Regions from separate parts of the Cupriavidus sp. C2SS-8b genome, predicted to be linked through region 3. Evidence: predicted binding sites of a transcription regulator. Region 3 holds the regulator's gene; each other region holds the start of a gene.
What was found. The regulator FNR, encoded in region 3, switches genes on or off when oxygen is low (the NO sensors DNR and NnrR bind a similar motif). The targets are predictions, from matches to a motif close to TTGATNNNNATCAA.

Region 1 (9,914 bases), 350 kb from region 3:
GCGTCTGGGCCTGTACCGCTCCCGCAGCGAACATGGCCACCAGAAGCGGGCGGATCCGCACGTCAACCGCCCAGCGCGATAACCGCCATGGTCAGGGCGACACCCAGAGCCGTCATGCCTAATCCAGCCGGCATGGCTCCGAACCCTGCGTAGTGACCGAGCGCCGCGCCGCCGAGAAACAGCATACCAAGCGTCAACACACGCGAGACCAGCAACGCACTTGGGACATCGCTCATGAGCACGAAAGGCAGTGCCACAGGAAACGTGCTCAAGACCACGATGCAGAAGATGTGCACGGCCCCGCGCAGATCGGCCGAATGCAGGCGCGGGCTTGCCGGCAAGCCCGCCCCGGCAAGCCTCGTGCGAATGGCTTCCAGCTCCGCGTCTGCGGCCAGTGTCTTCATGCCTGGTGGAAGCGCGTCGCGAATAAGGCGGATGCCGGTCGGCCGGTCGGGCGCGTGCTTGATGGCCATGGCGAGCGTGAGCCGCTGCCCTCTCGCGGCGATCGTTCGCACGAGATACATGACCGCATCGACCAGGCCCCACGCCAGGTTGCATCCCAGCGCGGCATGCAGCATGGTCCTGCTCGCGCCGGCGCCGGCACTTGCCGACGAGACCGCGCCGACAAACGTGAGGGCCATGAACAGGCCAAAGCACATCTCGGAAACGCGGTCCACCACGTCCAGCACGGCGCCCCGACCTTCATCCTGGTCCGGCAGGACATCCATCGGATCGGCCGTACTGGCTGCCCTGGCATTGGCCCGCGACGGCGCCATGGATGTTTTCGCCGTAGCTGCCCGCGGGCGCGGCGCAATATCTCCGCGGCGCCGACCGCCGGCGCCCGAGGCACCCGGGCCTGGTTCAGGACGCCGCACCGCCATGTCCGCCTGCCTTGACCAGCAATACGGGCAGGCTGCCGTGGCGCAGCAAGCTTTCCGCAACGCTCCCCATCAATGCCAGACCGATACCCGAGCGGCCATGCGTGCCGGCTACCACGATCTGGGCGCCACGCTCTTCTGCAATCTGCTGGACCTGCTTGCCGAGATCGCCGAGCGCGAGGATCTGGTCGACCAGGATGACGTGGCTGCGCACCTGCTGCGCCTGCGCTTTCGCCTGCGCCTCGGCCAGAAGCTTGTGCCCTGCCCGGACCAGACCTGCACGCACGTCCGGCTCTTCGTATCCGCCATCCACGATATGCACGATGTCCAGCTCCGCGCCGCTCGCAGCGGCCAGCCCGATGGCTTCCTCCAGGCCGCGATCGCTGCAGTGACTCCCGTCTATCGCCACCAGAATCCTTGTATACATTCGCGTTCTCCTGCTGCATGCCTGAACTGAAAGGCGCCATCACTGGGACACCACCGATCCACGTTCCGGCACCGGCGTGCCGATCCGAATTTCAATGCGAGAACAATACCGGCACCGTCATGCACGACAGCAACGTGCGGGTGACGCCGCCGAGCACGAGCTCCCGCATGCGCCCATGGCCGTAGGCACCCATCACGATCAGGTCGGCGTCGAAGTCGGCGGCACGGGACAACAGCAATTCACCGATGGTCAGGTCCGAACCGCCCGGGCCGTGCTCTACCTCCACCGTTACGCCGTGTCGCTCAAGGACCCGCACCGCATGGGCGACGGGCGTGGCGTCCGTACGTGCTTCCTTGGCAGCAGTCTGGGCACACAATATGCGTGCCGCCGCTCCGCCAATGAGCGGCAGCGCGTCATGCAAGGCCCGTGCCGCTTCACGGCTGCCATTCCATGCCACCATCACCCGCGATCCTGTTGTCTTGAACTGCCCGTCATACGGCACCACGATTACCGGCCGCCCGCTTTCCAACAGCAACGCTTCAAGAACCTGGGCAGCAAGCGGGCCTTCTTCCCCATTGGCGTCATACTGGCCAGCGACGATCAGGCCGGCCTCGCGCGACTCACGCAGCACCGTGGAGAGCACATCGTGTTCGGCTGCCCGCCATTCCACGCCTGCGCCAAGAGACTTTGTCATTTCCTGGAACTGGTGCCGGATGCGTTCCCCGACCAGCTTGCGACGCTGCCTGTCCATTTCGATATAGTCGGCGGCGTTGTCCATCAGGTAGAACCATGCAGGATCGGGAATGAAGCTGCCCAGGAGGCCGATCAACGGACAATCATGGGAACTCGCCAGCTGGGTCGCCAGCGCGAGCCGGGTCGTCGTATGCCTGCTGCGATCCAGATGGACCAGAATGCTGCTGTAGTTCATGCTCGCTCCTTATCCTGAGCTTGATACGGATCGGTGCTTCTGCCGGGCTCGTTCACCACCAGCAGTAGAAACAGGTGCCAGTCGGTCAGTGGAAGTCGGGACGTTTCGTGCATGCGGAGATCCTTTCTTGGATCGGGGCCATGAGCCCGGCCAGACCGTTCGCTCACGGTAAATTTAGGCATCCACGAGGAGGTGGGGTTGACAAGCGTCAACCTGCTTCCAATTCCGCAACGGGATCGCGCGCAGTCGAAGCGCGTTTGCCAGGCAGCGGCAGGTGAATCCGGATTCTCGTATCACCTCTGGTCCGCTTCACTACATGTGTGCAGCCGAGCACGTAAGCGCGCTCGCGCGTGTCCACCTGGCCAAAGGACCACGGCTTGCGCGGGCTCGCGGGACCGGAACTTCGCCCGTCGTCATCGCAAATTTCGCGCTGCCGGCATCCCGGGCTAGCCAACGCATGACCATGGCGTGTTACGCCCCTTCCGCGGCCGTTGACGCCGATCAACCTTGGCTCGGCGGCGGGCACTATGTTTGACGAAGCAGCAACCCGTTGAGGTAAGTCCCTACCGTCAATCGAACCATGGAACGCCAGCAAACCGAGTTCTCGCTTTGGTACCTGATTCTCACAACCGTAGCGATACTGATTCTGCAGTTCTACATCGGTGCCGCCAGTATCCAGACGCTGGCTTACAGCGACTTCAAGGCGCTGCTCAAAGCCGAAAAGGTCCGCACCGCCAGCGTTGGGGAGACAGAAATCAGCGGCACTGTCGTCGCAGCCGGACTGGAAGCCGTCCTACCCCGCGAACAAGCCACGGCGCTGCAGAAGTCAGGACGCGCTGAGCACGCGTTCACTACCGTACGCATCAATGACCCCAACCTTTTGTCAGATCTGGACGCCGCACATGTGCGGTACGCAGGTGAAGCCGACAGCAAGTGGATTGGCGCAGTCCTTTCGTGGATCGTACCGGCGCTGGTCTTCCTCGGTATCTGGACCCTGATGATCAAGCGCATGGGCGGCGGCAGGGACGGCTTGCTTGAGATTGGCAAGAGCAAGGCGAAGATTTATCTGCAGCAGCAGACCGGCGTCACGTTCGCTGACGTCGCCGGCATCGACGAGGCCAAGGCAGAGTTGATGGAAGTGGTCGACTTCCTCAAGGCGCCCCAACGCTATCGACGACTAGGCGGCAAGATACCCAAAGGGGTGCTGCTGCTTGGTGCCCCTGGAACCGGCAAGACGCTCCTGGCCCGCGCGGTTGCGGGCGAAGCCGGCGTGCCGTTCTTCAGCATGAGCGGGTCAGAGTTTGTCGAGTTGTTCGTCGGTGTTGGCGCCGCTCGTGTCAGGGACCTGTTTGCCCAGGCAGAACATAAGGCACCCTGCATCATTTTCATCGACGAGCTGGATGCGCTTGGAAAGACCCGCACCCTCAACGTGGCAGGCGGCCAGGACGAGCGAGAACAGACGCTCAACCAGTTGCTCGTGCAAATGGACGGCTTCGACACCAACAAAGGGGTCATCATTATGGCCGCCACCAACCGTCCTGAGATCCTCGACGCAGCGCTCTTGCGGCCAGGCCGGTTCGACCGCCACATCGTGCTCGACCGCCCGGACCTTGGCGGGCGCGAGCAGATCCTGCGCGTCCATGTTCGCAATGTCACGCTCGCCCCTGAAGTCGCTCTGCATGACCTGGCCGCGCGCACACCCGGCTTCGCCGGTGCGGACCTCGCGAACCTTGTCAACGAAGCGGCCTTGCTTGCTGCGCGCAAGAACAAGGCAGCCGTCGACATGGCTGATTTCGACGAAGCGCTCGACCGCATCATCGGCGGCCTCGAAAAGCGCAATCGCGTCATGATCGCACTGGAGAAGCAGACCATTGCCTACCACGAGGCAGGCCATGCACTGGTCGCGGAAAGCCGCGCGCATGCCGACCGGGTATCGCGCATCTCCATCATCCCGCGTGGCGTAGGCGCGCTCGGCTATACACAGCAGACACCGGCGGAGGACCGCTACCTGCTCCGGCGCAGCGAATTGCTTGACAGGCTTGATGTATTCCTGGGCGGGCGTATGGCCGAACAGATTGTCTTCGACGATGTCTCCACCGGCGCCCGGAACGACCTGGAGCGTGCCACCGACATGGCACGCCAGATGGTGACGCAGTACGGCATGAGCAATTCGCTTGGACTGCCATGCTATGAACGCGCCGGCAACAGCTTGTTGCCGATCAGCCCCGCGCTGCCACGGTCTGACCGGGAGTACAGCGAGCGCACGGCACAAATCATCGACGAAGAAGTTCGCCTGATTCTGGCCGAGGCCGCCGAGCGGACCCGCAAGACCTTGTTGGCCCAGCGTCCGGTGCTTGACGCCCTGGCGCAATTGCTGCTCGACAAGGAGGTAGTCGACCGGCCAACGCTGGATACGCTGCTCCAGCGCATGCCAGCGCACGAAACGCGCGCCGAGGCCGCCTGACAGCAAGCCCTTTATGGAACCCCTGTGCCTTGCCGGCTTTGCCACCTATACGGGCTACGTGTTCTCGGCATCCGAGACGGACGGCGATCCCGCTGGGCGATTGGCGCGCTCTTTACGGCCACAGTCGGAGCGGGCCAGCCACTATTTCGATGCGTCTATCGCCGGCCAGTTCGACGTGGCGGATGAAACTGACGCGCTCGAACCGCTTCCCACCCTGCAAGACGTAGGCCCCTCATCGGTGCATTTAGCTTCAGTGTGAAAACAGCACCGGAACCGTCATCGACGAGAGCAATGCACGCGTGACTCCACCAAGGACCAGCTCCCTCATCCGGCCGTGCCCATACGCCCCCATCACAATCAGGTCCGCGCCAAAGTCCGCCGCGCGGGACAGGAGCAATTCGCCAACGGAGACATCTGACCCACTTACGCAAGTCTGGACCTCGACGCTCACGCCATGCCGTTCCAGAACTCGGGTTGCATGGACAACACGGGTCGCATCGGGGCGCGGATCCTTGTCCGTCCTCGCGCACACAATGCACGCGCTGGCGCCCGCTATCCACGGCAGCGCATCATGCAACGCCCGCGCGGCTTCGCGGCTGCCATTCCAGGCGATGATCACCCTTGCCCCCGCCGTCTGAAATTGACCCGTCTGGGGGACGACAAGAACCGGACGCCCACTTTCGAGAATCAAGGCCTCCAGAATCTGCCTGGCAATCGGCCCTTCGATATTGGCGATGTCATACTGCCCAGCGACAATCAGGCCCGCTTCGCGCGATGCCTGCAATGCTTCACCCAGGGCATCCAATTCCGCCTTTCGCCACTCGACGGCGACCTGCGCCGTATCAGCGATGCCTTGCAGCCTCGACCGCACGGTCTCCCAGGCCTGGCGCCGCACCTTTTGGTCCTGATCGACAATCGCCTGAGGACTGTTCATCAGGTAGAACCACATCGGGTCCGGAATAAAACCCGCCAGCATGGGAACAAGCGGACAGGCGTTCTTGCGCGCCAAATGCGCCGCGAGTCGGAATCGCGGCTGGGCGCCGGGATCCTTGTCTGCGTACACGAAGATGCTGCTGCAAGCCATATTCTTCTCCTGAGCCCGATATCGCTTGTTCAGGCCGCGTCACGCCTCTTCTCGCCGTCCGCGTCTCGATGCATGGCTTCGTCTTCCTTGCGCCCGAGTTTGCTCGACAGGCGAAGCTGGAAGCCAAATAGCAGGACAAGGCCCACCACTGATAGCCCGGCGATCAAAATCCGATACCCCATGATAGGACTCCATTTGCTATTGATATGCCGCACGGTGTATAGATCGCGCAGATAGGGCTTCGCTCCCTGCCGCGGCGTCGGTAATGATCAAGGTGTCTTCGTGGCCTGGCGCGTCTATTACGAAACAGTGGCTGATCCGCCTGGCGGTGCGCAAGCTGCTATCGCCCTTGACCACTGCTCCCATGAGTTCATCGGTATGCAGGCTGCCCTTCATCAGGGCCTCGGTCTTGCCTTCGCCTACGAGCGCCACCGCGGCGGCGGCCTCGGCGTGGCTGTGCGGGGCATCGACGGCCGGGTACCGGCTGATATCAATGGCGTTGGCACGGGCGACCTCTTCGATGCGGGCGCGGGGTCCGACCAGGATGGGCGCGATCAGGCTCATTCGCGCGGCCTCCACGGCTCCCTCCAGTGAACTTCGATCGCAAGGATGGACGACCGCCGTGGGTGTGGGTGGAATGGACTTGCAGTAGTCGATCAGGCGCTGATACTTCTCGTGCTTTGCATTCACAGGTCTCTCCTGCATTACAAGGTTCGGTTCCAATTCCTTGCAACGCCTCGTGCGCTGCTAGGACGCGCGTGCAAGCGGTGCCGCCGTGCGGCGCGGCCGCTCCGGCCTGACCGACAGCACCGTGCGGATACGTGCAAGCATCGCGGCCTGCTCTGCCGTCTGCGTGGTTCCGAGCAGCCGCTCGTCAGCCCGCAGCTTTTCGGCGAGGGATTGCAGCCGGTCACGATCGGACTTGTCCCTGAGCAGGACCGGCAGCGTATCGAGCGCCTGCTCCGGCGCGTACAACGTAATGAGTTCCTGCTGGCCACGAATCCGGCGCCAAGCCTCCGGCGGCAGTTCCGGCAGCAGTTCGGCGTAGTCCGTCACCAGTTCCTTGCGCAATTCGAGCCGCGACAGCGGCAACGGCTCGCCCTGCTGCTTGAGCAGGCAGGCCACTCGGGCGATGGCCTCCGCGTAGCCGCCCTGCTCGATCGACGCCAGCGCGGCCTTCACCTCCGGCAGTTCGCGTGGCTCGGTCACCTTGGGCGGACCGGCATGCGACGCCTTGTCCTGCGGAATCGCCCAGTGCAGGTTCGCGTACAGGTTGAAGAAGGTGGCTTCCGTCACCGCATCGCGCACGGCGCGGTAGGCGTCAAGGCCAGCGCTGAGCATGTCCGCGCCGGCCTGCTCGCGCTTGCGCAGCGGATGGTCGGCATCCAGCGCCTGCCGGTTCGTCTTCACCGCATTGGCGGCGGCACCCACCCAGGCCATCCACGGATTCAGGTCCGAAAACGCCCAGTTCTGCATCCGCAGCGGATGGAACTCGCGCAGCATCCGCGCCGATGCCTCGTTCGACATGGCTTGCACGAACGGCTGGGCGAACAGCTCATAGGCGCGCTGGTTGAATTCCGACAGCGCGGCGACGGCCTCGAATGGCTTCTCGTCCGCGCGCTCGAAGCGGTTGAGCCGTTGCGCGATCTCTTCAAGCGAATGTTCGCGGAACTCGACCTCGTACTCGACCCCGCCATCGGACTTGCGCTCATGGATCAGCATGCCGTAGAGCCCCGGCGGCAACAACTCGATGCTCTGCAGCACGGAAACGATCTGCGCGTGCTCCTTCTGCGCGACTTTGCCCGAGACGAAGATACCGAGGTGGCCGACGTCCTGGTGCATCATCCCGACGATGACCTGGCCGCGCGCCTTGATCTCCTCGGTGCTGCCGTAGACGTCCACCACCCAGTTGAAAGCCTGCTGCGGCGGCGTGATGTTGTCCCCCATCGAGGCAAACAGCACGATCGGGGCCTTGATGGCGCGCAGGTCGAACGCCTTGCCGCCGGCATCCTTGACGTCGCCGCTCCACAGCTTGTTGCCGACGAAGAGATTGCGCGTGATCCATTCGATCTCTTCGCGGTTCATCAGGTAGTAGCCGCCCCACCAGTGCTCGAACTCCAGGAACCGCGGCGGCTCGGTATCGGCCTTCTTGTACAGGTTGTAGTACTTGTCCCACAAGCTGTTGGCCGGATTCAGGTTCTCGAAATTCTGGACCAGCCAGGCGCCATCGAACTTGCCGTTGCCCAGGTCCGCCGTCAGCGACGACAGCCAGGTCCCGCCCAGCAGGCCACCCGAGTAGCGCATCGGGTTGTCGCCTTCGCCCTCGCTCCAGGCGCCGCCCCAGTAGGACATCGGCGCGCCGTTGATGACAATGGGCCCGGTGTCGTCCGGATCCGAGGCGGCGAGCATCATGGCGGCCCAGCCGCCCTGGCAATTGCCGACGATGGCCGGCTTGGGACTGTCCGGATGCAGCGCGCGCACTTTCCTGATGAATTGCTGTTCGGCTTCGCACACATCGAGCAGCGTTTGCCCCGGCTCCGGATCGCGAAAGAAAATGACGAAGTAGACCGGGTGGCCTGCGCGCATCGCCACGCCAACCTGGGAATCGTCCTTGAAGCCGCCGATGCCCGGGCCGTGGCCGGCACGCGGATCGATGATGACGTAAGGGCGGCGGCCGTTGTCGATCGTTACGCCGGCGGGCGGCGTGATCTTCAGCAGCGCATAGTTGACGGGCCGCTCGAAGGTGCGGCCGTCCAGCACGGTTTCGTACGCAAAGTGCAGGACGGGCTTGAGGCCCTGCGCCGCATTCTCGACAAAGTTGTTGCCGCGCTGCCGGATCGTGTCCCAGAACAGGATGGCACGCTGCATGCTGTCAACGGCGTACGCATAGCAGTTCATCGGGTCCGCCGCGGCCATCCAGCCAGCGGGCGTCGTCGCCTCGCCGGCCATGGCTTCCTGCGTGCGATGGCTGAATGCCTCTTGTGCAACCTTCAGGCGCTTTTGCAGCACCACGCTTGTCTTGACGCCCACTTCACGTGCATGAGCCAGTTGCTTTCCTGCTTCCATGCTGTCTCCGTCAGAGGTTCTGCCGACATCCAGCGTAGGATGCCGCGCTGAACGGCTGTTGACATAGCGCAAGCCGGCAAGGCATCAGCGAGCGCATGTGCAGGGGTGCGATTCCGTCACTTCGATGCGGGAAGACGTTGCTCTCCATGGGGCGGGCCGCACCGCACCATCCGTCCACGGCTCGTTGATCTATAACAACCGGGCCTGCGAACCGAAGTCATAGGCTGAATACACAAGGAAAGCATTGCGCAGGCATCGCTCGTTCTTGCCCTATCGATTCCGGAGCATTTCCATGACCACGGCCACTATCTCTGTTACGCCAACGACAGTTGCACGGGTGTATTCCGTCGGCCGCGCACTGCTTGGCTCGCTTTTTCTGATTTCCGGGCTAATGAAGATGGGCAGTTTCGCCGGATACTCCGCATGGATTGCCAGTGCTGAACTGCCGATGCCAAGTCTCTTGCTGGTGTTGGCCATGGCGATCGAGATCATGGGCGGCATCACCCTGATTTCCGGTTGGAACGCAAAATGGGGAGCGCTGCTTCTCGCGGCGTTTCTGGTGCCAACCACCCTGATCTTCCACGGCTTCTGGCGCGCCGATCTTGCAGATTCCTGGAATCAGTTCAACCACATTCTGAAGAACATCGCGATCCTGGGCGGGATGCTTGTCATCTTCGCGATCGAGTCATCACGCGGGCGTCAGCCGAAGTAACGGGGAGAAACGCGATGAGCATCAGCCGAAGTCTTGGACCCGAGCAGACGCAGGCCTCATCCGGTTCCAGTGACAATATTCTGCGAAATCGGGAGAACTTCTCCCTGGTCCTCGGTGGGCCACTTTATCAATTGCTGCGTCGCGCCCATTTGTCCGATGATGCATTGCTTCTCGTGCGGCAACGCGTTCTCTGCATCTCGCTCTTCGCTTGGTTGCCATTGCTGATGTTGTCTGCCTTCGAGGGAAACTTATTCAGCAAGGCCACGACGGTACCGTTCCTGATGGATATGGAGGTTCATCTCCGGTTTCTCGTGGCAGTGCCCTTGCTGGTTGGCGCAGAACTCGTCGTACACCG
Region 2 (9,914 bases), on a different replicon from region 3:
GCTGCGCCATCGCGGCGCGGCTGGCCGAAGATCCCGCGGTAACGGTAGCGCTGGTCGAGGCGGGGCCGAGCGATCACCACATCAGCGTGTGGATGCCGATCGGCATGGCGTCGACGGTGCCCAAGGCCGGCGTGCGCAACTGGGGCTACCATACCGCGCCGCAGGCCGGCCTCAATGGCCGGCAGGGCTACCAGCCGCGCGGCAAGGGCCTGGGCGGCAGTTCGTCGATCAACGGCATGGTCTATATCCGTGGTCACCGCAACGACTATGACGACTGGGCCAGCCTGGGCTGCACCGGCTGGGGCTATGAAGACGTGCTGCCGTACTTCCGGCGCAGCGAAAGCCATGAGGACTACCAGGGCCGCGACGACAACCGCTGGCATGGGGGCTCGGGTCCGCTTTGGGTCAGCAACCTGCGCTCGCCCAATCCGTTCTCGAACCGCTTTGTCCAGGCGGCGATCCAGGCAGGCTATCCGGCGAACGGCGACTTCAATGGCGCGGAGCAGGAAGGCGCGGGCCTGTACCACGTCACGCAACGCCGTGGCGAGCGCTGGAACACGGCGCGTGCCTATCTGCACCGGGGCGACGCCGGCGACGCGACGCTAAGCGGCGGCCGGCGCAACCTGACGGTGCTGGTGGAGACGCAGGTGCTGCGCATCGACTTCGATGGCACGCGTGCGACGGGCCTTACCGTGGTGCGGGGCGGCGTGGAGCAGAAGCTGGTGGCGCGGCAGGAGATCATCGTCAGTGCCGGCGCCTTCAATTCGCCGCAGTTGCTGCTGGCTTCGGGCGTGGGGCCGGCGCAGGAACTGCGCGAGCTGGGCATCAATGTCGTGGCCGACCTGCCGGGCGTTGGCAAGAACCTGCAGGACCATCCCGACGTCATCCTCAACAAGCAGGTGCGTTCGCTGGACCTGTTCGGACATTCGCTGCCCGGCTTTGCCAGGCTGTCCCTGGAACTGCTGCGCTATCGGCGCAAGCGCACCGGCATGCCGAGCAGCAACTTCGCGGAAGCGGGTGCATTTATCCGGAGCCGGCAGGGCCTGGCCGTACCGGACATCCAGTTGCATTTCGTTCCGGCGCTGCTCAACCATGGCGGCGACAGGAAGAAGCTCGGTCACGGCTATTCCTGCCACGCCTGCGTGCTGCGGCCGAAGAGCCGCGGGGAGGTGCGCCTGCGCTCGCGCGACATGCGCGAGGCGCCAATGATCGATCCGCGCTTCCTGAGCGATGAGGAAGACATGGCCGGCATGGTGGCGGGCGTGCGCGCCATCCGCCGGATCTTTGCCCAGCAGGCGCTGGCCAGTGCCGGTGGCCACGAGCTGTTCACCGACGACTTCGGTCCGGGCGAGGGCAGCCAGCAGGCGATCGAGGCCTTTGTGCGTGAACGTACCGACAGCGTCTACCATCCGGTCGGCACCTGCAAGATGGGGGTCGATGCGATGGCCGTGGTCGATCCGGCGTTGCGCGTGCGCGGCGTGCAGAGCCTTCGCGTGGTCGACGCTTCCATCATGCCCACGCTGGTCGCGGGCAACACCAACGCACCGGCGATCATGATCGCCGAGAAGGCGGCCGAGCTGGTCCGGGCGGGCCGCTAACGTGGTTCGGCCACGTCGGGGAAGCGCCATGCGCGACCCCGACGGCGGCTTTACAGGTAGGTGGCTACGACGATGTAGGCGTTGCCCCGGCTGCCGGCAAGCCGCTCCAGTTTCAGCCGGGCGGCGCCGACCCGGGTGCTGGCCTGTTTTCCGGCAGTCGCCGCGTTGAGATCCGTGCTGACAGGCCCGCTGCCGGGTGACATGCAGGTGGCGTGCACCACCTGAGCCCCGGTCTCGAATCCGCAAGAGGGTTCCGTAATGGCTCCCCGGAAAGTGATGGTGCCGGATTGCGCGGCCGCGGAGCCGGCGATGCCGGCGGCGAGCCACAACGATAGTCCGAACCGGCGTGCCCATGCCGGCACGCGCCTTTCTCTTCCGTCCATATCGAACTCCCTCATGTGGATGCCACCCGGCCACTGCCGCGTGGCACGAAGCGCAACTGCGTCTCAGTCGCTCCTGTCCCGGATAGCGGTTTGATAGGGCGTGGCTTTAGCAATTCCCTCAAAAATATTACAAATTTGTCACTTCGAAGGGTGCGAGGCGGGCATGCGCGCACCAGGTCGCTATCCGCTATCGAGTCCCAGGCCTTGCCTGCGGCCGGATAGCGGATGAGGTGGAATGTGGACGGTCGGGTGAGGCGGCGGGACTTACCGGACCAGCAGGCGCGAACGCACGAAGCCGGCGTGGGTGCGCAAGGCCCCCATCAGCGCGTCGGACGGCACCCGGTCGAGGTCCGTAACGACGTAGCCGGTATGGCCGCGCGTCTGCAGGTGCTGGCCGTTGATGTTGACGCCGTCCTGTGCCAGCAGCGTGTTGAGGGCGGCCAGCGCACCGGGCGCGTTGCTGTGGATATTGAGCAGCCGTGCCGGCGCGTGCAGCGGACCGGGATCCACCTCCGGGAAATTCACCGCGCCGATGGTACCGCCGGTGGTCAGGTAGTGCAGCAGCTTGGCGGATACCTCGGTGCCGATGTTCTCCTGTGCTTCCTCGGTGCTGCCGCCGATATGCGGTGTCAGCAGGACGTTGGGCAGTTGCTGCAGCGGGCTGGTGAACGGATCGTTGTTGGTCTTCGGCTCTTCGGGGAAGACGTCGATCGCCGCACCGCCGAGGTGCCTGGCGCGCAGCGCAGCCGCCAGGGCATCGATGTCGACCACGGTCCCGCGTGAGGCATTGATCAGGATCGCGCCAGGCTTGAAGCGCGCGAGCACGTCAGCGTCGATCATCTTGCGCGTGCGTGCCGTGGCGGGAACGTGCAGCGTGACCACGTCCGCCTGCGACACAGCCTCTTCCAGTGTGCCGGCCGCGCGCGCCGAGCCGAGCGACAGCCTGGCCAGCACGTCGTAGTACACCACGCGCATGCCCATCGACTCGGCCAGTACGCCGACCTGCGAGCCGATATTGCCGTAGCCGACGATGGCGATGGTCTTGCCGCGCGCCTCGAACGCGCCGCTGGCGCCCTTGGCCCACTTGCCGGCATGCGCGAGCGCATTTTTCTCGGGTATCTTGCGCAGCAGCATCACGGCTTCGGACACGACCAGCTCGGCCACCGAACGCGTGTTGGAGAACGGCGCATTGAAGACCGGAATGCCTGCCGCCGTCGCGGCGTCCAGGTCGACCTGCGAGGTGCCGATGCAGAAGCAGCCGACGCTGAGCAGCTCCGGCGCGCTGCGGATGTCGTCCGCGCGCAGGTGCGTGGCGGAACGGATGCCCACCAGGTCATGGCTGGACAGCACCTGGCGCAGTTCGTCGCCGGCCAGCGCGCCGCTGCGGTGTTCGACCGTCAGGCCGGCTTCGCCCAGGCGCGCCGTGGCGCTTGGGTGGATGTTTTCAAGCAGGATCGCAGTAGTCACGTTCAGGTTCCGCGCAAGAAGAGATCAGGGAAGGCGCGCGCAGTCTTTGCTGCGTCGCGGCAAGGTCTATTCTGCGCGAAAACGCCGCCGCAGTCCGGGAGCCCCTTCCGCCAGCATTGGCTCCCTTGGGGCGCGACGGCTAGCGCGAGCGCCCGCGGCGGTCGCCGCCGAGCGGGTCGACGATGATCATGGTCTGCTGCAGCACGCCGCTGTCGTCGAAGTAGCAACTGAAATGCGCGGTCTGGTAGCCGCCCTGGAACATCCGGTAGCTCCAGGCCTCGCGCTTCATCAGCGGGTAATACTGGATAGGTTCGCGCGGCTTGCCGAAGCGCTCGAGCACATCCTGCTTGGTCCAGGCACCGATCTTGGCCTGATAGATTTCGGCTTCCGTCAGCATCTGCCGATAGCTCACCAGTTTGCCGGTGGCGTCAAAGTCCGCCGCGTAGACCGCATGACCGAGCGGCTGCTGGGAGTAGAGCCAGCGCGACGTGCCATTCGGGAAACGGAAGGTATCGGTGGGCTCGCCGAATGTATTGCGCACGGCGCTCTGGTCGCTGCCGACCAGCCGCTGGCCGGTCTGTTCCGGTTGCAGCGCCGAGCAGCCGCTCAGGATCAGGGCTGCGACGCACGCCAGGGAGGCCACGTATGCCAGGCGGATTCTCATCAAGGGCTCCAGGCGGGGAGATCCCGCATGGCCGGATTGTCCGGCCAGTGGAGCAAAGTGCGCAATAGGCCCGCGGCGCCGCGTCGCCGCGGGAAGGCGGCGCGCGGACCGGGTGCGCTAGCCTTCGACTTCGCTGCGGATCAGCAGCACCGGCCGGCTGGACTTGCTCACCACGCCTTCGGAGACGCTGCCCATCAGCAGGCGCCGCACGCCACGCCGGCCATGCGTGCCCAGCACGATCAGGTCGGCGCTCCACGCATCGGCCTGGGCGACGATGGTCGCGGAGATCTGGCCGGGCGCCACTGGCTTCTCCACAAGCTGGGTCGTATGCCTGATGCCGGCCGCCTCCAGCTTGTCCTCGGCCTCCGTCAGGACCTTGCGGCCGAAGGTGCGGATGCTTTCCATCAGGGCCCTGGCGTCGAAGTAGGCGACATCGAAGAATGCGTCGCTGTCATCAGCCACGAACAAGGCCTTGACCTCCGCGCCGGTGGCCGTGGCAAGGGTGATGGCCTGGCTCAATGCGAGATCGGAAGACTGGCTGCCATCTACGGCTAGCAGGATGCGCTGATACATGGGGAAACCTCCGGTGAGTCGTGGCGAGTGGTCGGAGCGGCAAATCGGAAGAGGCACCGCGTTGGCCCTTCTGATCCAGCGTAGTCGCCGCGGGCGATGGCAGCTTGACCGGCATCAAGACTTGGACGCACCGGGGCGAGCGGAGATCTGCTGCCGCGGGATCCGATGGAGCGCACTAAACCGTGCACCGGCGTTGCCTGCCGGTGCACTCACGCCCGCCTCAGGCGGGCAGGAAACCCTCGACCGTCAGGTAGCGCTCGCCGGTGTCATAGTTGAAGCCCAGCACGCGTGCGCCGGCCGGCAACTCGGATAGCTTGCCGGCGATCGCGGCGAGGGTGGCACCCGACGAAATGCCGACCAGGATGCCTTCTTCGCTGGCGCAGCGGCGCGCCATGTCGCGGGCCGGTTCGGCATCCACCTGGATCACGCCATCGAGCAGGCCGGTCTTGAGGTTGGCCGGGATAAAGCCGGCGCCGAGGCCCTGGATCGGATGCGGTGCCGGTGCGCCGCCGGAAATCACCGGCGAAGCCGACGGCTCTACGGCGAATACCTTGAGCTGTGGCCACTTCTGCTTGAGCACCTGCGCGCAGCCGGAAATATGGCCGCCCGTGCCGACACCGGTAATCAGCACGTCGAGCCCTTCCGGGAAATCCTCCAGGATTTCCTGGGCGGTGGTACGCGCATGGACTTCGATGTTGGCCGCGTTCTCGAACTGCTGGGGCATCCAGGCGCCGGGAATGGCGGCGATCAGTTCCTCGGCGCGGGCGATCGCGCCCTTCATGCCTTTTTCGCGCGGGGTCAGGTCGAAGGTCGCGCCATAGGCCAGCATCAGGCGGCGGCGTTCGAGGGACATGCTGTCGGGCATCACCAGGATCAGCTTGTAGCCCTTGACCGCGGCCACCATCGCCAGGCCGATGCCGGTATTGCCCGAGGTCGGCTCGACAATGGTGCCGCCCGGCTTAAGCACGCCACGGCGTTCGGCATCTTCCACCATCGACAGCGCGATGCGGTCCTTGATCGAGCCGCCTGGGTTTGACCGTTCCGATTTGATCCAGACTTCGTGGCCATTGCCGAACAGCCGGTTGATGCGGATATGCGGCGTATTGCCGATGGTTTCCAGGATGTTGACTGCCTTCATGTTTCCTCCAAGGGGGCGCAGCGTCATGGCGCTGCGCGAATGCGAACCAACCGGGATTCTATTGAAGTTTACGGGGTGTTCGTGGCGTTCACGGATAATGATCACGGGCCGCTGCCACGGATCGTCCGCGTGCCTTGAAGGGAACTGGTTGAGAGGAGGGCGGATGGAGCTAAGGCAATTGCGGTATTTCCTGCAGGTCGTCGAACTCGGCAGCATGGGGCAGGCCGCCCAAAAGCTTGGCGTGGTCACATCGGCCCTCAGTCAGCAGATCAGCCGCCTGGAGGGCGAGCTTTCCACGCGCCTGCTGCGGCGCACTTCGACGGGCGTCGTGCCAACCGACGCCGGACTGGCATTCTGGCGGCAGGCACAGCTGGCCGTGCGCCATGCCGATGACGCGGTGCGTGCCGCCCAGCTCGCCAGGCTCTCCGGCCACGTCAGCGTAGGCATGGCGCCAAGCACCATCAGCGTGCTGGGCCTGCCTTTCATGCAGGCCATGCGTGAGCGCTATCCCGACATCCGGCTGCATCTCGTGGAAAGCCTGTCCGGCAACCTGGCGACGATGATCGGCACCCGCCAACTTGACCTAGCCGTCCTGTTCCAGGCCGAAGGCCATCACCGCTGGAGCCTCGCGCCGCTGCTGACCGAGCGCTTGTTCCTGATCAGCCGTGATGACATGCCCGGTCTGCCGGCGGGCAAGACAGCAAGGCTCGCGCAACTGCGCGGGCTTCCGCTGATCCTGCCCAGCAGCCCGCACGGGCTGCGTTCCGTGCTCGATGCCGCCTTCGCTCGGGGCCGCCAGCAGCCCAACGTGGTGGCGGAAATCGATGGCCTGGCCATGCTGATGGATGCCGTGCGCGCGGGCCTTGGCGCCACGGTGCAGCCTGGCGCGGCGGTTGCGCGCCTGGGCGGCGAGCCCTTGGTGATGATCCCCATCGCCGACACCGCGGCGCGGCGCCCGAACCTGTTGGCGAGCCTGTCGGACGATGAGTTGTCTCCGGCGGGCCTGGCCGCGCGCGGCACCCTGGCCGCCGTGGCGCGCGATCTGGTGCGCGAGCGCCGCTGGCCCGGGGCAGCCCTTCACGATTCGTAAACACCCGTTGCCCGATCCCTTCTGGCGGGAGATCGGGCCGCTCAGTACAGTCGCCGTAAATCACGGAGACTGTACTGATGTGGGACGTACTCGTAATCGGCGGGGGCAACGCCGCCCTATGCGCCGCACTGATGGCGCGCGAGGCCGGCGCCAGCGTGCTGATGCTGGAGGCCGCCCCAAAGGCCTGGCGCGGCGGCAATTCCCAGCACACGCGCAACCTGCGCTGCATGCACGATGCGCCGCAGGACGTGCTGGTCGACAGCTACCCGGAAGAGGAGTACTGGCAGGACCTGCTCAAGGTCACCGGCGGACTCACCAATGAGGCACTGGCGCGGCTGGTCATCCGCGCATCGTCGACCTGCCGCCCGTGGATGCGCCGCCATGGCGTGCATTTCCAGTCGCCGCTCTCGGGAGCGCTGCACGTGGCCCGCACCAATGCCTTCTTCATGGGCGGCGGCAAGGCGCTGGTCAATGCCTACTACCGCAGTGCCGAGGCCATGGGCGTCCAGGTCCGATACGAGACACCGATCGATGCCATCGAACTCGACAGCAGTCGCTTCGTGGCCGCGCGCAGCGGCGACCAGCGTTTCGAGGCGCGCGCGTGCGTGCTGGCTGCGGGCGGCTTCGAATCGAATCGAGAATGGCTGCGCGAAGCGTGGGGCCAGAACGAGCGCGGCGAATGGCCGGCCGACAATTTCCTGATCCGCGGCACGCGCTTCAACATGGGTGTGCTGCTCAAGCACATGATCGAGTCCGGCGCGGACGCGATCGGCGATCCGTCGCAGTCGCACTGCGTGGCCATCGACGCGCGCGCGCCGTTGTATGACGGCGGCATCTGCACGCGCATCGACTGTGTATCGCTGGGCGTGGTGGTCAATCGCGATGCCGAGCGCTTCTACGACGAGGGCGAGGACTTCTGGCCCAAGCGCTACGCCATCTGGGGCCGCCTGGTGGCCCAGCAGCCCGGCCAGATCGCCTACTCGATCATCGATGCCAAGGCCGTGGGCCGCTTCATGCCACCGGTGTTTCCCGGCACGACGGCCGATAGCCTCCCTGAACTGGCCCGCAAGCTGGGTCTGCCCGAGCAGGCCTTCGTGGACAGCGTGGCGGCCTACAACGCCGCCTGCCGCAACGGCACCTTCGACCACACGACGCTGGATGACTGCCGCACGGAAGGCCTGCTGCCGCCGAAGACGCACTGGGCACGCCCCATCGACACCGCGCCGTTCTACGGCTACGCGCTGCGCCCGGGCATCACCTTTACCTACCTTGGCCTGAAGGTCGACGAGCACGCCGCGGTCCATTTCAACGGAGAGCCCAGCGACAACCTGTTCGTAGCGGGCGAGATGATGGCCGGCAATGTGCTGGGCAAAGGCTATACGGCCGGGGTCGGCATGTCGATCGGCACGGCGTTCGGCCGCATCGCGGGCACGCAGGCGGCACGGGCGGCCGCACAATCGAAAGGAGCACAACGTGAAGCAGCTTGAAGCGCTGGTACGCGAGGCCGGCGAAGAAGCCGCAGGCGGCATTGCCCGGCAAGGCGCCGATGGCAGGAAAACCATCCCCATCCGCGTACTGCCCCTCAGCGGCAACGAAGCCGAGGTAGCCCGGCAAATGCAGATCTGCAATGCCTGCCGCTACTGCGAGGGCTTTTGCGCGGTGTTCCCCGCCATGACGCGGAGGCTTTCCTTCGGCAAGGCGGACGTGAACTACCTGGCCAACCTGTGCCACAACTGCGGCGCCTGCTATCACGCCTGCCAGTACGCACCGCCGCATGAATTCGCGGTGAATGTCCCGCAGGCCATGGCGCGGGTCCGCGGCGAGACCTATGCCGAGTACGCATGGCCGGCGCCGCTGGGCGCGCTGTACCGGCGCAATGGCCTGACCGTGGCACTGGCACTCGCCTTCGGCCTGGCGCTGTTCCTGCTGCTCGTCATCGCGCGGCAGGGATCGCTGTGGCACGCGCCGCTGGCCGGCAACTTCTACGCGATCTTCCCGCACAACATGATGGCCGCGATGTTCGGCGCGGTCTTTGGCTTTGCGGTGCTGTCGCTGGGCATCGGGGTGCGGACGTTCTGGCGCGACGTGTCGCCGGGGAGAGCCACCTCGCCCGCCATCGGCGAAGCCGCCCGCGACGCGCTCACGCTTCGGTACCTGGACGGCGGGCACGGCCAGGGCTGCAACGAGCAAGATGATCGTTTCACGCTGGCACGCCGACGCTTTCACCACCTCACGTTCTACGGCTTCATGGCGTGCTTTGCATCGACCGCGGTGGCCACGCTGTACCACTATTTCCTGGATCTGCATGCACCTTATCCGGTGGCCAGCCTGCCCGTGCTGCTGGGCATGGCCGGCGGCATCGGGCTGCTCGCCGGCCCGGCCGGGCTCCTGTGGCTGAACCTGCGGCGCGATCCGGCCCGCGGGGATGCGGCCCAGCGCCCCATGGATCGCGGCTTCATCGCGCTGCTGCTGCTCACCGCGGCTTCCGGCCTGGCCTTGCTGGCTGGCCGCGATACCGGTGCCATGGCCATGCTGCTGGCCGTGCACCTGGGCGTGGTGATGGCGCTTTTCGCCACGCTGCCGTTCGGCAAATTTGCACACGGCATCTACCGTTGCGCGGCGCTGCTGAAGTCCGCCATCGAAAAGCGCCAGCCCAATGCGTTGCAGCTCGGCTCGGACTGAAGCTCAACGCTGCGCCACCAACAAGAAAACCATCTATCCCCAAGGAGACCGTCCAATGACCAACACCGTTCGCCGCACTGCCCTGGCCTGCCTGCTCGGAGCGGGCCTGGCACTGTCCGGCCTGGCACCCGCCGCCGCCCAGAGCTGGCCCGACAAGCCTGTCACCCTCGTCGTGCCGTTCGCCTCCGGCGGCACCACAGACATCATCGCCCGCACCATCGGACAGAAACTCGGCGAGGCCCTGCACCAGCCCGTGGTGGTGGACAACCGCCCCGGCGCCGGCGGCACGCTTGGCGCGGCCAACGTCGCGCGCGCCACG
Region 3 (9,914 bases):
TGCGCGGTTGCGCAGCTCGTTGACGGTGTCTTCATCAAACGCCTCGATTTCCATCATTTCACTGATGGGAACGTAGGCCACTTCTTCCAGCGTGGAGAATCCTTCGTCGATCAGGATATCGGCCACTTCTTCGTCGACGTCCAGCTTGGCCATGAACAGCTTGCGCACGACGTCGCTTTCCTCGGCCTGCTTCGCCGCCGACTCTTCCTGCGTCATGATGTTGATCTGCCAGCCGGTCAGTTCGGACGCAAGGCGCACGTTCTGCCCGCTGCGACCGATGGCCACGGCGAGGTTTTCCTCGTCGACGACCACATCCATGCTGTGCTTTTCCTCATCCACGACGATCGACTGCACTTGCGCCGGCGCCAGCGCGCCGATCACGAACTGCGCCGGATCTTCCGACCACAGCACGATGTCCACGGCTTCGCCGCCGATCTCGTTGCGAACGGCCGTCACGCGCGTACCGCGCACACCCACGCAGGTACCGATCGGATCGATACGCTTGTCATGCGCCACCACGGCGATCTTGGCGCGCACGCCCGGGTCGCGGGCTGCCGCCTTGATTTCCAGCAGTCCTTCTTCCATCTCGGGCACTTCGTTCTCGAAGAGCTTGATCAGGAACTCGGGCGCGGTGCGCGACAGTTCGATCTGCGGGCCGCGGGCCGCACGATCCACGTTCAGGATATACGCACGGACACGGTCGCCGGTGCGCAGGTTTTCCTTCGGGATGATCTGGTCACGTGCCAGCAGCGCTTCCACGCGACCGGATTCGACGATCAGGCCCTTCTTGTCGGCGCGCTTGACCGTACCGGTCATGATCTTCTCGCCGCGATCAAGGTAGTCATTCAGGATCTGCTCGCGTTCGGCGTCGCGGATGCGCTGCAGGATCACCTGCTTCGCCGCCTGGGCGCCGATACGGCCGAATTCGACGGACTCGATCTGCTGCTCGACATAGTCGTTCAGCTCGATGCTCGGGTTGTCGTCGCGTGCCTCGAACAGCAGGATTTCCTTGTCCGGCTCCTGCAGGCCCTGATCGTCAGGGACGACAAGCCAGCGGCGGAACGTCTCATGCTCGCCCGATTCGCGGTCGATCGCGACACGGATATCCACGTCTTCCTCGAAACGCTTCTTGGTCGCGGAGGCCAGTGCAGCCTCCAGCGCGCCAAATACCACATCCTTGTCGACGTTCTTTTCACGCGCAAGCGCATCGACGAGCAACAGAACTTCGCGGCTCATTGCTTGTTCCCTTTTCTTTGATTTCCTTTGAAGTCGATTACCGGCACCAGGCGTGCCTTGTCGACATCAGATACCGTGAACTCCAGCAGCGCCGGACCGTCCTTGCCCTCGAACTCCAGGCCAACCTTCTCGGCGCCAGCCTCACCCGTCGGCTCTTGCAGAATGCCTGTGAAGTTCTTTTGCCCATTGACGGGCAGGCGCAGCGTCACGCGCGCTTCCGCCCCGGCGAAGCGGGCATAGTCGGCTAGCTTCTTCAGCGGCCGGTCCAACCCCGGCGAGGAGACTTCAAGCCGTTCGTAATCGACATTCTCGACGGTCAACACGTGCGTCAACTGCCGGCTCACCTTCTCGCAATCCTCGATGACGATGCCGGTTTCAGGCTGATCGATATAGACACGCAACAGTCCGGCCGGAGCACGTTCGAGCTCAACCAGCTCGTATCCCATGCCGTTAAGGGTGGTTTCGATCAAATCTGCCAGATGCACTGTATTCCCAAGTAATGGCCATCAACACCAGGACAGGCTGGCTTGCCTGCCCCGCCTGGGACGACATGGGCACAGCCACCTGCCAGTCAGCCTCCGGCGCACATGCGTCAAACGGGCGAACCAAAAAAAAATGGGCGCAATGCCCATCATTCGCCCATCCTCTGGGAGGATGACTTTTTGAATAGACTTTAATTATACGCAGATTATGTCCAAAAGGCAAAAGGGCATGTATCGGCGCCTGATCGAGCCCCGGCAGCGAATCGCCGCCAGGGCTACCGCTTAGCGGTTACCGCCGCGATTACCGCCCCGGGTGCCGCCACCACCACCGGCGGCGCCACCCTTGCTGCGTCCCGAGCGATTACCGCCACCGCCCTTTGCAGCCTTCGGCATCACATTGCCATTGACATCGCCACCGCGGCGCTGAGGTCGGCCCTGGCCACCGAGGCCCGCGCCACCCGCACCGCCACGACCGCCGCCGCCCGAGCGTCCGCCACCCTGTCCGCGCCCGCCGCCCAGATTAGCGGCGTGGGACGTCAGCACGGTGGGGCCGTGGCTGATGTAGCCCATCGACGTCCGCATCGGATCGGGCTGGCCGCGGCCCGCGCCGCCCTTATCGACGCGCGGCAGGCCATCCATACCAGTATGCATGGGCATGCCGGCAATTGCCGCCTCGGTGCGCTGCTTGCGCCCACCGACCTTGGTCATGCCCTTGCCACCCTGCTGCTCACCCCTGCCCGGCACCTTCAGGCCGATGGCATCCATCATCGTCCTGACTTCCGTCGCCTCCAGCTCCTGCCAACGGCCACGCTTCAGGCCGCGCGGAAGCAGGAACTGCCCGTAACGCGTGCGAATCAGGCGCGACACCGTCAGGCCCACCGCTTCGAACATGCGGCGCACCTCACGATTACGTCCCTCGGTCAGCGCCACGTGATACCACTGGTTCACACCTTCGCCGCCACCATCGGCAATGCGCAGGAAATTGGCCTCGCCGTCATCGAGTTTGATGCCATGGAGCAGGCGCTGGCGATCGGCTTCCGCCAACTCACCCAGCGTACGCACCGCGTATTCGCGCTCCACGCCATAGCGGGGATGCATGAAGCGATTGGCAATGTCGCCCGAAGTCGTAAAGATCAGCAGGCCTTCGGTATTGAAATCCAGGCGGCCCACCGCGACCCACTTGCCGGTCTTCATGCGCGGCAGGCTGTCGAACACGGTCGGACGGCCCTCGGGATCCGACTGGCTCACGATCTCGCCGGCCGGCTTGTGGTAAAGCAGAACGCGCGGAGGCTTGGAAGAAATCTTGCGATGGATCAGCTTGCCATTCACCCGGACCTGATCGGCCGGCAGGATCCGCTGGCCGATATGCGCGGGCAATCCGTTAACGGAAACGCGGCCCTGCAAGATCAGTTCTTCCATTTCGCGGCGCGAGCCCAGGCCGCCTTCAGCCAGGACCTTATGCAGCTTCGGCGCATCGTCGTCCGCGGACAGTTCGCGCACCGGCTTGGCCTTGGTGCGGGGGATAACCGTATCTTCCTGGTCGTACTGATCCGAGATAACGAAGCGGAACAAGTCCTCGCTGCTCGCGGCCGCCTTCTCGGGACCAGCCGGCCCCTTCCGTTGCGGCTGCCCACCCTTGCGCGGACCCTGCTGCCGACCCGTCGACTGGGCGTCGCCTTCCGGCGTGGCCCTGGCAGTGCGCTGGCCCTGCGGCTTGCGCTTGCGGCCTGCCTGCTCGCCCTTGTCGCCGCGTTCCTGTCCAGCTTGGCCGCCTTCCCGGGCCGGCGCATTTTCCGCCCGGTTCGGTTTGCGCTTGCCGCGGCCACGCTGGGCCGCACGACCGCCGGGTTCGCCGGCAGGCCTGCTCTCGCCCGCATCAGCCTGGGCGCCAGACTCGGCTCCTTCGGCGCGATTGCCGTCTCGGTCCTGCCCGCCCTGCCGGCGCGAAGCCACCAGGTTGCGCAAGCCGCGTCTCAGCCCTTTCCGGCGCGGCGCCGTATCGGTGCCTGACCCGGATTCTGCTGCGCCGTCGGCAGCCGGTGTCCCGGCTGACCGGGTGTCTTGTTCAACGGAATCAGACAAAGTATTCACTATCGGATGTTGCATATGGTTCAGTTGGGCACGCGCTCATCATCGTGCTCGCTCGCGTGCGGCGGCGCAGTATCGTCGCCGGATGAATTGCCGCTGGATGAATTGCCGCCTTCCTGGTTGTCCGGCGTGCTTTCGGCATGGAAGCCATTTGCCTCGGTCACAGCCGACGCGAGATCTGCCACGTGCATGGCGTCGGCGCTGGCCTGCTCGACGGCCCCGGCCTCGTCAGCGGGTTCGCCGCCAGCAGCCGGAGCCGCGCCGGCAAGCTTGGCGGCATCGATCGACTCACCAGCCGGCGTAACCGGCTCCGGCTCAGGGAAGGCCTCTTCGTCGCCGGCCACCGGCAGCGCCGTTGCCATCTCTTCAAAATCGATTGCCTGCTGGTCCAGCAGTGCCGCCTGCGATTGCGCCTGGGCGTCTTCGAGCGGAGGCAGCTCATCCAGCGTACGCAAACCCAGATCGTCCAGGAAAGCCTTGGTGGTCGCATAGAGCGCCGGTCGTCCTGGTACATCGCGGTGGCCGATGACCTCGATCCAGCCGCGGTCTTCCAGTTTCTTGACCACCTCCGTGCTAACCGTCACACCACGGATTTCCTCGATGTCGCCACGCGTTACCGGCTGACGATAAGCAATGATCGCCAACGTTTCCATGACGGCCCGCGAATACTTGGGAGGCTTCTCGGGATTGAGCCGATCGAGGTATTCCCGCATCTCAGGCCGGCTCTGGAAACGCCAGCCGCTGGCCAGTGCCACCAACTCGACCCCGCGCTGGCGCCAGTCCTGGCGCAACTCATCAAGCAGGACCCGGACAGTGTCCGCGCCGACATCGTCTGCAAACAGACGACGCAGGTCGCTCACGCGCAAGGGCTCCTGCGCACAGATCAGCGCAGTCTCGAGGACGATCTTCGCCTCTTGGGTATTCATGTTGGGTGTGCAGCCTGTCTTTGCACCTGCTCAGGGACGAATCCGGAGCCCTGGACATTGTGGATTCAACGGTGCGATTGCCACCGCCATCTCATCGCGCAGCAAACCCGAAAGCGTTTCGCTTCGAGACCGTGCACCTTCTTTTGCTTCGATTTGCCGGGTGTGTTCCAGCAGGAGATTGCCCGGTCACCGGCAAGTACCAGTGCACGAACCTCTTGCACGCGCCCACATGGGCGGACATGGCTTCCGGCGAACGTCCGCCTGGGCCGCAAGAAAAACGAATATCGGGATCAGGGCCAGCAATGACCGCACCTCGGTCGCAGAGCCAGCCGGACTTTTGAACAGATATTATGAACCGGATGGACTGCGGAAGGGTTCGGCGCCGAAATGTCGGCTCATTGCCCGAAACCCCGGACGCGCCCCTTTTTTGGAAGGGCTGCCAGGCGCCGCTCGGAAACACGCCGCGCGATACCGCAATGCAGGCGATTGTATGGCATTCCCGCATCCGCCTGCAACCACCGCGCACTCCCGCGCCCTCACGGTGGCTTCAAAACACCAGGCAGAAACCATGCTCGGCCAGCGAATGTGGCAATAACACCGCTCGACCGATTCCCAGGCCGCCGAAGACCATGACCGCCAATCCAGCCCCCATCCTGACCCAACGGCGGCGCGCCCAAGCGCGCAGCAGCCCCGAAAAGCTGGATAGCGCCAGCAAATTCGGTAACGTGCCAAGCCCGAACGCGCCCATTACCAGTGCTCCCGAGGGCGCATTGCCGGCCAGTAACGCGAGGGCAAGCGCACCGTAGACCATGCCACAGGGCACGAGCCCCCACGCCATGCCCATGCCATAGCGGCGCACCAGACCACCGCTTCGCGCCGCCGTCGCCGGAGTTTTGCGGCGAAGCCGGCCGAAGCTTCCGGCAATGGCGGCCCCCGCGCGCGCGCCAAACCTTTCCAGCCACACGATGGAAAACGCTTCGCCGCGTATCAGGCGCCAGCCAGATACCAGCAGCATGGCGCTCCCGGCGCCGAATAGCCACCGTTGAACGGGCAGGTAATCCTGACGCCAGGCCGTCGCCCCCACCGCCCCCAGCATCGCACCGAGCAGCATGTAGGTGGAAATCCGGCCGACATGCATCACCAGCAACTCCAGGAGCCAGTCTTGGGGACGCCGCACCACGGCAATCGGCACGCCCGCGGCGCGCTGCTCGACTGCGAGGGCAACGCCACCGCACATGGCAGCGCAATGAAAGCCCCCCAGCAAGGCAAGCATGAAAACACTGAGAAGCACACCAAAAGTCAATTGCAACTCCCTACCGCATCACATCGCGCGTTAAAATGCATGCATTGCGCCCTCGCCGCTCATTCCTTGCAGGTTCCAATTGCTAACATCCATCCCCGTCACCGAGATGTCGCCCCGTTGCTCCACTTGCGGCATGGGGCAACTGTGCCTGCCGGTGGGCATGAGCCAGCAGGATCTGCAAAAGATGGATACCCTGGTGCAAGAGCGCGTCCGTGTCCACAAGGGCGAAACCCTGTACCGCATGGGCGATCCGCTGACTGCGGTTTATGCCATTCGCTTCGGCACCCTGAAGACGCATGTCACCACGGAAGACGGCCGCTCGCAAATCACCGGCTTCCATTTGCCTGGCGAAGTGGTCGGCCTCGACGGCCTGGGTGAAATGCAGCACGCCTCGGATGCCACCGCGCTTGAAGACACGGAAGTATGCGTCGTACGCATGGCCGATCTTCAGGCGCTGTCCATGGATCTGCCATCGCTGCAGCAGCAGTTCCTGCGACTGATGGGTAAGGAAATATCGCATGATCAACTCATGCTCGTCACGCTGGGGTCCATGCGTGCCGAAGAGCGCCTTGCCGCGTTCCTGATCAACCTGTCAGAGCGCCTGTCCGCACGCGGGTATTCGTCGACCGAGTTCGTCATGCGCATGAGCCGGGAAGAAATCGGCAGCTATCTCGGATTGAAACTCGAAACGGTCAGCCGACTGTTCTCGCGATTCGCCGAGGCCGGCCTGATCCAGATCCGTCAACGCCACGTCAAGCTCGTCGACATGGAAGGCATCAAGCAAGTCTACAGCCGCTCCTGCTGAGGCGGTCTGACCGCCTTGTCTGGCAAGGCGGTCCGCTTCAGCCCAATCACTCCAGTTCGTCCGTTTCGCTGAGCTTCGTCGGCATGGTGTAGAGCGTCAGTCCGCTGGACAACGCGCAGAATACCCAGGCCAGCAAGAACCCGATCGTATAGATAGCCTCTCGCGACGCCTCGATCGGCTGGCCGAAGAAATTCAGATCTCCGGGATCCACCACAGAAAACACCGTTGCCGTGGCCACCCCGGCCATCAGGAACGCCGGCCACAGTACCCACATCAGCCAGCGCAGCCTCATGGCCGCCTCGCTTGCGGTGCCTTGGCATTGCCAGGGATCCCTTCCGCCTTCTCGACGACCAGGCCATGCCGGGACACGCCTTCGACCACCGGCCGGTCAGGATGGGTGGAAGCCAGCCAGATGGTCACGCCGCAAGCCACTATGGCCAGCAACGGGCCGCTCATCAGCAGCCACGGCCACGGCTCCTTCCACCACGGATTGCTTTCTTGCATCGTCTTGCCCCCTTCGTCGGCGCCTCACCGAGGCGCTCGCGGTTGGACCGGCACAGCGCCAATGCGCTGCACCGCCCTTAGCATCACAAATTGCGCGGCACGATGAAACTGGTAGATTGCCTGATTTGCGCACTACCCTGCCCCGAACCTTCGCTTGTCACCGTCACGCTGATCTTGTGCGTACCTTGCGCGGCATCGTCGATCGGCACGCGAATCCGGATCGGCACCAGCTTGTTCGACGTCGGCGCCAGGGCCTTCGCGTCGGGATCGTACTCGACCGTCAGGTTCTTCAGATCGTCACTTTCGGCCCGCACGCTGATGCGCATGGGTGCCTCGGTGGTGTTGATCAACTGCAGTCGATAGACGTTCTCGATCCAGCGTCCATCCACCTCACGCCCCAACGCCCCGCGATCGCGGATGATGTCGACCTTCAACGGCGTGCGCAGCGCTAGCGACGCCACGAAACCCGCCACCATCACCAGCCAGATGACCGAGTAGATGATGGTCCGCGGCCGCACCAGCCGCTTGCGGGCCACCGCGGCTGACAGTGCCTTGCGCATGGCGTTCTCGGACGTGTACCGGATCAGCCCGCGCGGGTAGTCCATCTTGTCCATGACCTGATTGCAGGCATCGATGCAGGCGCCGCAACCAATGCACTCGTACTGCAGCCCGTCACGGATATCAATGCCTGTCGGACACACCTGCACGCAAATGCTGCAGTTGACGCAGTCACCAAGCCCGGCCTGATGATGATCCACCTTGCGCGACCGGCTCCCGCGCGGCTCGCCGCGCCCGACGTCGTAGGTCACCACATAGGTGTCCCGATCGACCATCACACTCTGGAATCGCGCATACGGGCACATGTACTTGCACACCTGCTCGCGCATGAAGCCCGCATTGCCCCACGTCGCGAAGGCGTAAAAGAGCATCCAGAACGCCTGCCACGGCCCCAGCGAGAAGCTCAGGACCTGACCGCCAAGCTCGCGTATCGGCGCGAAGTAACCAATGAACGTGAAGCCCGTCCACAGCGCGACCAGTATCCACAGCGAGTGCTTGGTCGCCTTCAGGCGAAATTTGCGCAAGCTCCACGGATCGCCATCCAGACGGATCCGCGCGAAACGGTCGCCTTCGACATGCCGCTCGATCCACATGAATATTTCGGTGTAGACCGTCTGTGGACACGCATAGCCACAGAAGAGCCGCCCCGCAATGGCCGTGAACAAGAACAGCGCCAGCGCGGAGATCACCAGCAGGACGGCAAGATAGATGACATCCTGCGGCCAAAGCACCAGTCCGAAGATATAGAACTTGCGGGCGCCAAGGTCGAACAGCACGGCCTGTCTGCCATTCCATTGCAGCCAGGGCGTGCCGTAGTAGATGAGCTGGGTCAGGAGTACCATCCAGACCCGCCAGTTGGAGAACGCGCCCGTCACCGAGCGGGGGTATATCTTGCGTCGAACCTCGTAGAGCGTTTCGTCGGAGGATTCGACAGGCGACGACGCCGGCCCTTGCGGGCCGGCCGTGCGGGCCAGAGGTTCTGTCCCGGGGGCGTTCATGCGCGCGCTCCTTCAGACGCCATGGCGCACCCCGTGCCTGAGTCGGTGATCATTGTCCTGAGCCTCCGGTATTGGAAAGGCCCCAGACATAGGCCGTCAGCATACGGATACGCTCCGGCGTCAGGATCTCTTCGTGCGCCGGCATGTGGTTGTTGTGGCCCTTCAGGATGGCCTCGACAATACTGCCCTCCGAACTGCCATACAGCCACACGTTATCGGACAGGTTCGGCGCGCCGAGGGCCTGATTGCCCTTGCCGGTCGCACCATGGCACGCCGCACAGGTGGACTTGAACGTGCTCTCGCCGCGCGATGCCCGGATCGGGTCGAACGACAGGCCCGACAACGATCGCACATATTGCGCCACATCCGCTGCGAGCTTGCCATCGATGGTCGAGGCAAACGGCGGCATCATGCCATTGCGGCCCTTCGTGATGGTCTGCTGGATCGTCTCGGGTTCACCGCCATAGAGCCAGTCGTGGTCCGTCAGGTTCGGAAAGCCCCGGCTGCCGCGTGCGTCCGAGCCATGGCATTGCGCGCAGTAGTTCAGGAACAGGCGCTGGCCAATCTCGCGGGCCTGGGGGTCTGCTGCCACCTGCTTGACGTCCATATTCAGGTATTTGGCGTAGACATCGTGCTGCAGCTTTTCCTGTGCCTGCTGATGCGCGGCCAGTTCGACTTGCGTCGAAGTTTTCAACACGCCCGCATACGAGCCGAGTCCAGGATAGAGGACCAGGTAGACCAGGCCGAAGATACAGGCCAGCAGGAACATCCACATCCACCAGCGTGGCAACGGGTTGTTCAGCTCGCGCAGATCGCCGTCCCAGACATGGCCGGTGTCATCACCGGCGTTGGCAACCTTGGTGACCTTGCGTTGGGAAAAAAGCAGCCACACGCACCAGACGATGCCGACGAGCGCGATGGCAGCGATGTAGTAGCTCCAGAAATCGGAAAAGAAATCGCTCATGACTAGGTATTCCGGCTCGATGTTGTGTGGGTCTCGTCAGGCAGTGCGAA

Region 1: ACIGJB_RS08195 (universal stress protein) is a predicted target of FNR. The motif match lies at 2,432-2,445, and genes of this name have one in related genera.
Region 2: ACIGJB_RS18580 (universal stress protein) is a predicted target of FNR. The motif match lies at 4,790-4,803, and genes of this name have one in related genera.

The regions. Positions count from the first base shown of each region.
Region 1 is NZ_CP172716.1:1,776,956-1,786,869, forward strand. Features, by position in the region: gene ACIGJB_RS08185 (hypothetical protein) at 63-728, opposite strand; gene ACIGJB_RS08190 (universal stress protein) at 862-1,305, opposite strand; gene ACIGJB_RS08195 (universal stress protein) at 1,397-2,233, opposite strand; gene ftsH (ATP-dependent zinc metalloprotease FtsH) at 2,814-4,697, shown strand; gene ACIGJB_RS08205 (hypothetical protein) at 4,711-4,956, shown strand; gene ACIGJB_RS08210 (universal stress protein) at 4,948-5,781, opposite strand; gene ACIGJB_RS08215 (hypothetical protein) at 5,811-5,963, opposite strand; partial or broken gene ACIGJB_RS08220 (phosphate acetyl/acyltransferase) at 6,034-6,471, opposite strand; gene ACIGJB_RS08225 (DUF3141 domain-containing protein) at 6,529-8,847, opposite strand; gene ACIGJB_RS08230 (DoxX family protein) at 9,140-9,559, shown strand; gene ACIGJB_RS08235 (hypothetical protein) at 9,574-9,914, shown strand, end outside.
Region 2 is NZ_CP172717.1:340,876-350,789, forward strand. Features, by position in the region: gene ACIGJB_RS18560 (GMC family oxidoreductase) at 1-1,598, shown strand, start outside; gene ACIGJB_RS18565 (hypothetical protein) at 1,649-1,996, opposite strand; gene serA (phosphoglycerate dehydrogenase) at 2,246-3,448, opposite strand; gene ACIGJB_RS18575 (hypothetical protein) at 3,588-4,112, opposite strand; gene ACIGJB_RS18580 (universal stress protein) at 4,230-4,685, opposite strand; gene cysK (cysteine synthase A) at 4,906-5,823, opposite strand; gene ACIGJB_RS18590 (LysR family transcriptional regulator) at 5,987-6,913, shown strand; gene tcuA (FAD-dependent tricarballylate dehydrogenase TcuA) at 6,991-8,400, shown strand; gene tcuB (tricarballylate utilization 4Fe-4S protein TcuB) at 8,387-9,595, shown strand; gene ACIGJB_RS18605 (Bug family tripartite tricarboxylate transporter substrate binding protein) at 9,651-9,914, shown strand, end outside.
Region 3 is NZ_CP172716.1:2,131,172-2,141,085, forward strand. Features, by position in the region: gene nusA (transcription termination factor NusA) at 1-1,236, opposite strand, end outside; gene rimP (ribosome maturation factor RimP) at 1,233-1,721, opposite strand; gene rluB (23S rRNA pseudouridine(2605) synthase RluB) at 2,001-3,824, opposite strand; gene scpB (SMC-Scp complex subunit ScpB) at 3,830-4,732, opposite strand; gene ACIGJB_RS09885 (sulfite exporter TauE/SafE family protein) at 5,280-6,035, opposite strand; gene fnr (fumarate/nitrate reduction transcriptional regulator Fnr) at 6,115-6,840, shown strand; gene ACIGJB_RS09895 (hypothetical protein) at 6,887-7,132, opposite strand; gene ACIGJB_RS09900 (FixH family protein) at 7,129-7,344, opposite strand; gene ccoG (cytochrome c oxidase accessory protein CcoG) at 7,428-8,900, opposite strand; gene ccoP (cytochrome-c oxidase, cbb3-type subunit III) at 8,950-9,864, opposite strand; gene ACIGJB_RS09915 (cbb3-type cytochrome oxidase subunit 3) at 9,867-9,914, opposite strand, start outside.